DNA from 2 places in the Imperialibacter sp. genome. Region 1 is predicted to be linked to the other one. Evidence: riboswitches for the same ligand, from Rfam matches in the RefSeq annotation. Region 1 holds a riboswitch; the other holds the start of a gene.

Region 1 (4,423 bases):
TCTTCTTCCAATACGGGGCTCACCTCCCTGGCCATATGGTAGCCTTTCAATATGTATTCTTCGGCTTCCGCCCGGCCAAGAAGTGACAGTATGGAGCCAGTATTGTAGTAGGCCGAAGGGATCCCGTATTTGTCGTTGGCTTCCAATTTGCTTTGCAGGGCCAGTTCATGATAATGAAGGGCACTATCGAGGTTGCCTAAATCACGGTACACGTTGCCAAGGTTATTCTCCGACATGCCGATTTCCATTCGGTTTCCGAGCGTTTTTCTGATATCGAGCGACTTTTTGAAATAAAAAGCTGCGGAGTCGAAGTCTTTCCGCCGGGCTTTATTGGTGCCAATGTTATTGTAGGCCATTGCCGTGCTTTGCTTGATGCCCATGGCTTCAGCCTCCTTGATCGCCTTGTGATAGGAGGCTTCCGATTTGTCAAATTGCTCGAGCCTTGAGTAAATCACTCCCATATTGATGTACGAAGACATCAGGCCTCTCCGGTCGTTCAGTTCTTCTTTTATTTTCACCGATTTCAGGTGATACACCACCGCCTCTTCATACTCGCCTTTTTGAGCCAGCACATTTCCAATATTCATAAAAGCGATGGCCTGAAGCGTAGCGGTATCGGTAACGTCGAGAGCCGTTTTGTAAAAGAACAGGGCCGAATCCAGCTCTCCAAGGTTTCTTTTGGCGTTGCCGATACCGTTTATAGCAGAGGCATATTTGCTTGTTTCTCCGGCTTGAGAAAAATAGCTGGAAGCCTTTTTGTAAGCGGAGATGGCAGAGGGAAAGTCCCCACTTTGTCTGTTCAGATTACCGAGGTTCAGATAGGCGCCTCCAAGGCCGCTGAGATCTTTTGTTTTTTCGTAGGCGATAATGGTTTGTTCAATAAAATAGCTCGCCGAGTCTAATTTTCCCTGACTGTTATAATATACTGAGAGGTTGTTGAGCCCCTGTGCGAGGCCTTTGTTCAGCGATTCTTTTCCGGCTAAGTTGATTTGGAGATGCGCATAATTTTTTGCCTCATCTGGTGAAAATTTGATGGTTTCGATAAAAAGGGAATTGTACAAGTCCGACTTAACTTCGGCGGAAGAGGCCTGTGATAGGGCTGCCTTTAAGGAATCAAGTGGCGTAAGGGTCTGGTTTTTAGCAGATAGTGAACTGGTTAGCGAAAATGAAATCGAAATAATTAAAGTAATCAGTTGGCAGCGCATATAGTCAAAATTTAAGCTCAGTTTAAATATGCAAATATTTTTAGTTATGCCAATTGTGGTATATTTGCACCTCTTATCAAGAAAGACTGAGGGATGGGCCCTTTGAAGTCTTGGCAACCTTCCACCTCCCTGGGGAATAGGTGCCAACTCCCACTTGGAGAAAGTAGTGCTGAAGGCGCTGCTGATCCGAGACAGATAAGCGTAATCCTTCCTTTGGATACCTTTCCTGATAAGAGAATTAATGTGGCTGGTAAAGTGTTCTATGCTTTCGCTGGAATATTTCAAACCAAAACAAAAAACACTTTTATGAATATAGAAGAGATCTTAAAGGAAAGAATTCTTGTGCTCGACGGTGCCATGGGTACCATGATTCAGCGCTACAACCTGGAAGAAAAAGATTTCAGGAATGAGGCACTCAAGGATCATCATATCCCCCTGAAGGGAAACAGTGATTTACTCAATATCACCAGGCCCGATGTAATCAAGGCCATTCACAAGAAATACTTTGAAGCCGGGGCCGACATAGCAGAAACCAACACTTTTACCGGTACATCCATCGCCCAGGCTGACTATGCTTTGGAGCACCTGGTGTATGATATCAACTTTCAGGGTGCAAGGCTTGCCAGGGAAGCTGCTGACGAAGCAACCGCTCTTGATCCCTCAAAACCAAGGTTCGTGGCTGGCTCTATAGGGCCAACCAACAGGACCGCCTCACTGTCGCCGGATGTAAACAACCCCGGTTACCGGGCCATCGATTTCGACGGATTGAAGGACGCCTACAAAGAACAGCTGCGTGCATTGATGGATGGTGGTGTTGATATTATACTGGTGGAAACAATTTTTGATACCCTGAATGCCAAGGCTGCTCTTTTTGCCATCGAAGAAGTGTTTGAAGAAAGAGGTGTGAGGCTTCCTATCATGGTATCGGGTACTATTACTGATGCGAGCGGACGCACCCTGTCAGGGCAAACGACGGAAGCATTTTTGATCTCCATGGAGCATATGCCATTGATGAGCGTTGGCCTTAATTGCGCCCTGGGAGCTGCTCAGCTGAGGCCTTACCTGCAAATTATGTCTGAGAAATCCACCTTCAACGTAAGCGCTCACCCCAATGCCGGACTGCCTAATGAATTTGGACAGTACGACCAAACGCCGGAGCAAATGGCTGCGCAAATTGAGGAGTTTTTGAAGGAGGGCATGATCAACGTAATCGGTGGTTGCTGTGGCACCACTCCAGATCACATCAAGTTAATAGCCGAAACGGCAGCGAAGTATAAGCCGAGGAAGGTGGGCTCACTCCTGGCTGTTGGTAGCTAGTCGGTTTTACATGCAGTCAAATAGAAATCAGTATCCAGACAGCAACGAACCTGAAATCGTCATCCGATAAGGGCTCGGCGAATTTTTACAACAGAAACTAACAGATGTCAAATAAAGTCGAAGAAACTGTGGACGGTGAAATTGCCGCCAACAACCCTCGCCCACTCAAGCTCAGTGGCCTGGAACCCCTCATTATCAACCAGGAGACGAATTTTGTGAATATTGGCGAGCGGACCAATGTAACTGGCAGCAAGAAATTTGCAAGACTGATCCTGCAGGGTAACTATGAAGAGGCTGTTAGCATAGCCCTGGAGCAAGTGCAAAACGGCGCACAGATCGTCGATATCAATATGGATGAGGGCATGCTCGATGGCGAAAATGCCATGGTGACCTTCATCAACCTACTGGCTGCCGAGCCGGAGATCGCAAGAGTGCCGTTTATGATTGACTCTTCTAAGTGGCATATTATTGAAGCAGGGCTAAAATGCTTACAAGGCAAGGGTATTGTCAATTCCATTAGCTTAAAAGCAGGCGAGAAGGAGTTTCTTGATCAGGCTAAAAAGGTAAAACGTTACGGTGCCGCCGTGGTCGTAATGGCTTTCGATGAAGATGGCCAAGCCGACTCCTACGAGCGCCGCATTGAAATCTGCGAGCGCTGTTACCGTCTTTTGGTCAATAAAATTGATTTCCCGCCTGAAGATATCATTTTCGACCCCAATGTGTTCCCTGTTGCCACCGGCATGGACGAGCATAATAACAATGCCCTTGACTTTTTCAGGGCCACCAAATGGATCAAAGAGAATCTGCCTCATGCCAGGGTGAGCGGTGGTATTAGTAACGTTTCCTTCTCATTCAGGGGCAACGACTCCGTTCGTGAAGCGATGCATACCGTGTTCCTTTATCATGGCATCAAGCATGGTCTGGACATGGGTATCGTGAATGCCGGGCAGATTGAAGTCTATGATGAAATTCCCAAAGACCTTTTGGAGAGAGTGGAAGACGTGCTGCTTAACCGCAGGCCGGATGCCACCGAAAGAATGTTGGAGTTTGCCGAGACAGTGAAGTCGAAAGGCAAAGTGAAGGTGGTTGACGATGCCTGGCGGAAGGGCAGTGTTGAGGAGAGATTAAGCCATGCGCTGGTAAAAGGAATTGTCGAGTTTGTGGAGGCCGATACAGAAGAGGCTCGGGCCAAGTACCAAAGCCCCTTGAAAGTAATTGAAGGGCCTTTGATGGCAGGTATGAATATCGTGGGCGATCTTTTTGGAGAAGGGAAAATGTTTCTGCCTCAGGTGGTGAAAAGCGCCAGGGTGATGAAAAAGTCGGTGGCCTACCTGATTCCTTTCATGGAAGAAGAGAAAAGAAGAACTGGAAATACATCGTCCAATGCAAAAATACTTCTTGCCACGGTGAAGGGCGACGTTCATGACATCGGCAAAAACATAGTCGGTGTGGTGCTGGCTTGTAACAACTTCGATATTGTCGACCTGGGTGTGATGGTGCCAGCCGAAAAAATCCTGGAAGCTGCCGTTCGGGAAAAGGCCGATGTGATTGGCCTCAGCGGGTTGATTACACCGTCACTCGACGAAATGGTGCATGTGGCCAAAGAAATGGAGAGAATGGGAATGAAAACACCATTGCTTATTGGTGGGGCTACTACCTCCCGCATTCACACAGCGGTAAAAATAGCGCCAAATTATTCGGGCCCGGTGGTTCACGTGCTCGATGCATCCAAAAGTGTGCCCGTAGCCAGCGAGCTCATAAGTCCGGATACAAGAGAAGCATTTGCCAGCAAAGTTCGAAAAGAATATGACGAAGCAAGAACGGACCACGCCGGTCGGCAGAAGGAGAAGAACTACATTTCGATAGCTGAAGCAAGAAAGAAAAAAGCACCCGTCAATTGG
Region 2 (4,423 bases), 1.5 Mb from region 1:
TGACTATTTCCAACGGAAAAGATGGGTCGGGTTTATGAAAAGAGGCTCTGACCCTGCAGCGGCCAGGGATTTCGATGGGGTGGTAGTTTGTTTCCCAGCTTTGGTTCCAATTTTCCTTTGGAATCTTTACTTTTTCGTAGCTGGCGATGCCAAGGAAAGAATACTTCTGGATAATTTCTTTGACGTCAGCCTCTTTGAAGCTCCCTTCCAAAATGTAGGCATTAAACCCCTCGTCAGTTTCCTCAAAGGTGTCAAAGCCAATTTCTCCCAGCTCGGCTATGAGGATATCTGCAAGATCCCTGGAGGTCTTAATTTGCAATTCGATAAAGTCCATAGTTGACCTGGATTAGGGTGGTTAACTGCCTATCTGCAGCCGGCAAATGATTCGGTGTCAGTGAAATTAACAGAAAAGTGTTGCTGGCCTTTTTCTTTGACATAATATATCGTGAAGTCGGCCATGCCCCGGTTTTTGGTGAAGTACCAAATCCCCTGTCTGTCGGCGAAAACCCTGCTGCTTTCTTTGAAAATCAGCATGTCGGCAAAAGCTTCGTTTTCATCTTCAAAAACCAGGTAGTCAGCCCTTCTTCGATCTGTTTCCACGTATATGGCACCATAAACACCACAGAAATCCTGATCTGCGGCAACCATTGGTTCGTCAACAGAAGAAAGGCTTAGACCAATTAAACCGAGGAAAACGAAAATGTTCATTTACTTCATTGCTTTTACAATGTCGACGAAGTCACGTGACTTTAGTGAAGCGCCGCCGATCAGCCCGCCGTCCACGTCGGGCTGGGCAAAAATTTCCACTGCATTGTCGGGCTTCAAACTGCCTCCGTATTGTATAGTGATCTCTTCGGCAACATTCTTGCCATATTTTCCAGCCAGATGGGCTCTGATTTCAGCATGCATTTCCTGCGCTTGTGCAGAGGAGGCTGTTTTACCGGTTCCGATAGCCCAAACAGGCTCATAGGCAATCACTACTTTTTGAAGAGCGTCTGCTGACAGGTGAAAAAGCGCTTCAGATACCTGCGCAGTGACCAACTTAATATGATCGTTGGCTTCACGCACTTCCAGCTTCTCTCCACAGCAGTAAATAGGCGTCATACCAGCTGCCAGCACCGCATCAACCTTTTTTGCAAAAAGAGCATCTGTTTCTCCAAAGTATTCTCTTCGCTCGCTGTGGCCTATGATGACAAACTGAGTGCCGACAGACTTGAGCATCGAAACTGACGTTTCGCCTGTGTAAGCACCTGACGCATGTTCGCTGCAGTTTTGCGCACCAAGCATTACGTTTTTACTTCCTGCTAAAAGTTTGCTGATAGAGTTTAAATGAATAAAAGGGGTACATAAAACCACCTGCACGTCGCTGGTCACTTCATCCTTCACCATGTTAACCACCTCGGAAGTTAGCTGATGTCCTTCTTCCAGGTTCTTATTCATTTTCCAGTTTCCTGCTACAATCTTCTTTCTCATGATTTTCATTTTAATCGGCCCCAAATATAGCTGAATATGAATATTTAGAAGACCGCATTTGAGTTAATTGTCAGGAGAGCACAAAATAAAATGCTTCATTTTCGAGGTAATACCTACAAAATCGGCACTGAGGAAATTTTCCACAAAATGTTTGGAAACATAATTCGGCATATCTACGTTTGTGCCTTCAAGTCAATTCTTAGCAATTGATTTATAAAGAAGCGTGGAGAGACAGGCTCTATGAAGCGCTAGCAACCGGCCACTCAAGGTGGTAAGGTGCTAAATCCTGATCCGTCGGTTGGCGGAGAATATAAATTGAGAGCAAAATGAAAAATCAGGAATCTCTTCTAGCGACAAGCGCTATCTCATCGCACGGCCGGTCATCGGCTCACACATTTCATGTATTAAATTTTTCATTCAGGGCGGCTTTTGCCTGCTGTTGTTGCTGTATGTGCTGCTAGGCGCTTTTGCCTTTGTCGCTTAGCAGCAAACGACGGACTATTGGCCAGGGAGCCAACCCGTTACAGGCAATTTTTTAATTCAACTTCAATTTAAAAACACCTTATAATATGTCACAATTAAGATTTGAAACACTGCAATTACATGCAGGTCAGGAAGTAGATTCAGCCACACAGTCGAGGGCGGTGCCTATTTACCAAACCACCTCCTATACATTCAAAAACTCTGAGCATGGTGCCAACCTGTTTGCCCTGAAAGAATTTGGGAACATCTACACACGGATCATGAATCCGACAACGGATGTTTTCGAGAAGAGAATAGCGGCCCTGGAAGGTGGTGTTGCTGCAGTGGCAACAGCATCGGGCCAGGCCGCACAGCTTTTGGCCTTGCACAACATTTTGGAAGCAGGCCAAAACCTGGTATCTACCAACCACTTGTACGGAGGCACTTATAATCAGTTCAAAGTTGCCTTCAAGAGGTTGGGGATTGACGTGAGGTTTGTAGAAAATGACTCACCAGCCGAGTTTGAAAAGCTGATCGACAAAAATACCAGAGCGCTCTACCTTGAAACGATAGGCAATCCGGAATTCAATATTCCCGATTTTGAAGCGATAGCAGCAGTAGCGAAGAAGCATAATATTCCTTTGGTGGTTGACAACACCTTTGGCGCCGGTGGCTACCTGTTTCGACCGCTAGAGCACGGAGCCAACGTGGTGGTTGAATCAGCCACTAAGTGGATAGGTGGTCATGGCACAAGTATCGGAGGAATCATTGTTGACGGAGGAAACTTCAACTGGGGCAATGGAAAGTTCAAGCAGTTTTCGGAGCCATCTGAAGGGTACCATGGCCTGAACTTCTGGGAAGTGTTTGGTGAAGGAAATCCACTTGGGCTGCCCAACATTGCCTTTGCTATCCGAACCAGGGTGGAGGGTTTGCGTGACCTTGGGCCGGCCATAAGTCCGTTCAATTCTTTCCTTCTGCTCCAGGGCATTGAGACACTTTCTCTCAGGCTAGACAGAACTGTGCAGAACGCCCTTGAGTTGGCGCAATGGCTGGAGAAACATCCCTTGGTTGAAAGCGTGAACTACCCGGGACTTGCTAGCAGCAAATACCACGCATTGGCCAAGAAATACCTGAAAAGAGGCTTTGGTGGTGTATTGTCATTCAAAATCAAAGGAGGTAAGGCCAACGCAGAAAAGTTTGTTGATTCGCTGAAACTCGTGAGCCACCTGGCCAACGTGGGTGACTCGAAAACGCTGATTATTCACCCGGCGTCGACGACGCACCAGCAGTTGAGCGAGCAGGAGCAGCTAAAAGCTGGGGTCGATCCTAATTTATTGCGACTGTCGGCTGGTACCGAGCATGTAGATGACATTAAAGCTGACTTGATACAGGCTTTTGACCAGCTGAAAAAGTAAATTTTAGTTAATTATATATACAGGTTAATTGATGACTTACCTCCCGGCTATACATCCAGTGGCCGGGAGGAATTTTAACCCAAAAGAAGAGGACTTAGTGAAAATAACCGAGGAATTATACAGATCGACCCAGCCATTGAAACTTGAGTCCGGTCGGGAATTGACAGAGTACCATTTGCTCTACACGACATTTGGTAAACTAAACCCCGAAAGGAACAATGTTGTGTGGGTGTGTCATGCGCTTACTGGCAACTCGAATCCTTCAGAGTGGTGGCCCGGTTTGTTTGGGCCTGGTAAGGTGTATGATCCCGAGAAGTTTTTTGTGATCTGTGCCAACATGCTGGGGAGTTGTTACGGCTCAACCAATGCACTCGACAAAAATCCCGCAACAGCCAAACCTTACTTTCACGATTTTCCCACACCCACCAATAGAGACATAGTTGGCGCTTTTATTCAATTGAGAAAATCCCTTGGCTTTGAAAAAGTCCACACCCTGATTGGCGGCTCTATGGGGGGGCAGCAAGCACTGGAGTGGGCCATTATTGAGCCTGACGTGTTTGAAAATCTCATTGGTGTTTCCACCAACGCCCACCATTCACCCTGGGGCATTGCTTTCAACGAGTCGCAGAGGATGGCGATTGTGAACGACGCAACCTTTAAAGAAAGCAAACCGGATGCAGGACTTGAGGGAATGAAGACCGCCAGAACAATCGCCCTGCTTTCCTACAGGCACTACCTCACCTACCAAAGAACCCAGGAGGAGGACACAACAGAAAAAACGGATGACTATTTGGCGTCGAGTTATCAGCAGTACCAGGGAGAAAAGCTGAAGAAACGATTCAATGCCTATAGCTACTGGAGGCTATCAAAAGCGATGGATTCACATAACGTAGGCAGAGGCAGAGGCAGCATTGAGAAAGCACTTTCGCAGATAAAAGCCAACTCACACTTTGTTGGCATCAGGTCCGACATTTTGTTTCCCATAGATGAGCAGGTTTTTTTGGCCTCCCACGTAGACGATGCCTCGCTGGATATCATCGATTCGCTCTATGGACACGATGGATTTCTGATAG

Evidence for each region. Region 1 has a riboswitch for S-adenosylmethionine ahead of ACMVP2_RS18505 (homocysteine S-methyltransferase family protein). Riboswitches for the same ligand answer to the same signal wherever they lie in the genome.
Region 2: linked by a shared signal. The riboswitch ahead of ACMVP2_RS11805 (O-acetylhomoserine aminocarboxypropyltransferase/cysteine synthase family protein) and the one ahead of ACMVP2_RS18505 (homocysteine S-methyltransferase family protein) in region 1 are both predicted to bind S-adenosylmethionine.

What each region holds. Positions count from the first base shown of each region.
Region 1 is NZ_CP180355.1:4,288,228-4,292,650, forward strand. Features, by position in the region: gene ACMVP2_RS18500 (tetratricopeptide repeat-containing sensor histidine kinase) at 1-1,205, opposite strand, end outside; SAM riboswitch class I at 1,276-1,407, shown strand; gene ACMVP2_RS18505 (homocysteine S-methyltransferase family protein) at 1,512-2,522, shown strand; gene metH (methionine synthase) at 2,651-4,423, shown strand, end outside.
Region 2 is NZ_CP180355.1:2,750,311-2,754,733, forward strand. Features, by position in the region: gene prmA (50S ribosomal protein L11 methyltransferase) at 1-334, opposite strand, end outside; gene ACMVP2_RS11795 (DUF6150 family protein) at 364-708, opposite strand; gene tpiA (triose-phosphate isomerase) at 709-1,473, opposite strand; SAM riboswitch class I at 1,682-1,790, shown strand; gene ACMVP2_RS11805 (O-acetylhomoserine aminocarboxypropyltransferase/cysteine synthase family protein) at 2,043-3,350, shown strand; gene ACMVP2_RS11810 (homoserine O-acetyltransferase family protein) at 3,382-4,423, shown strand, end outside.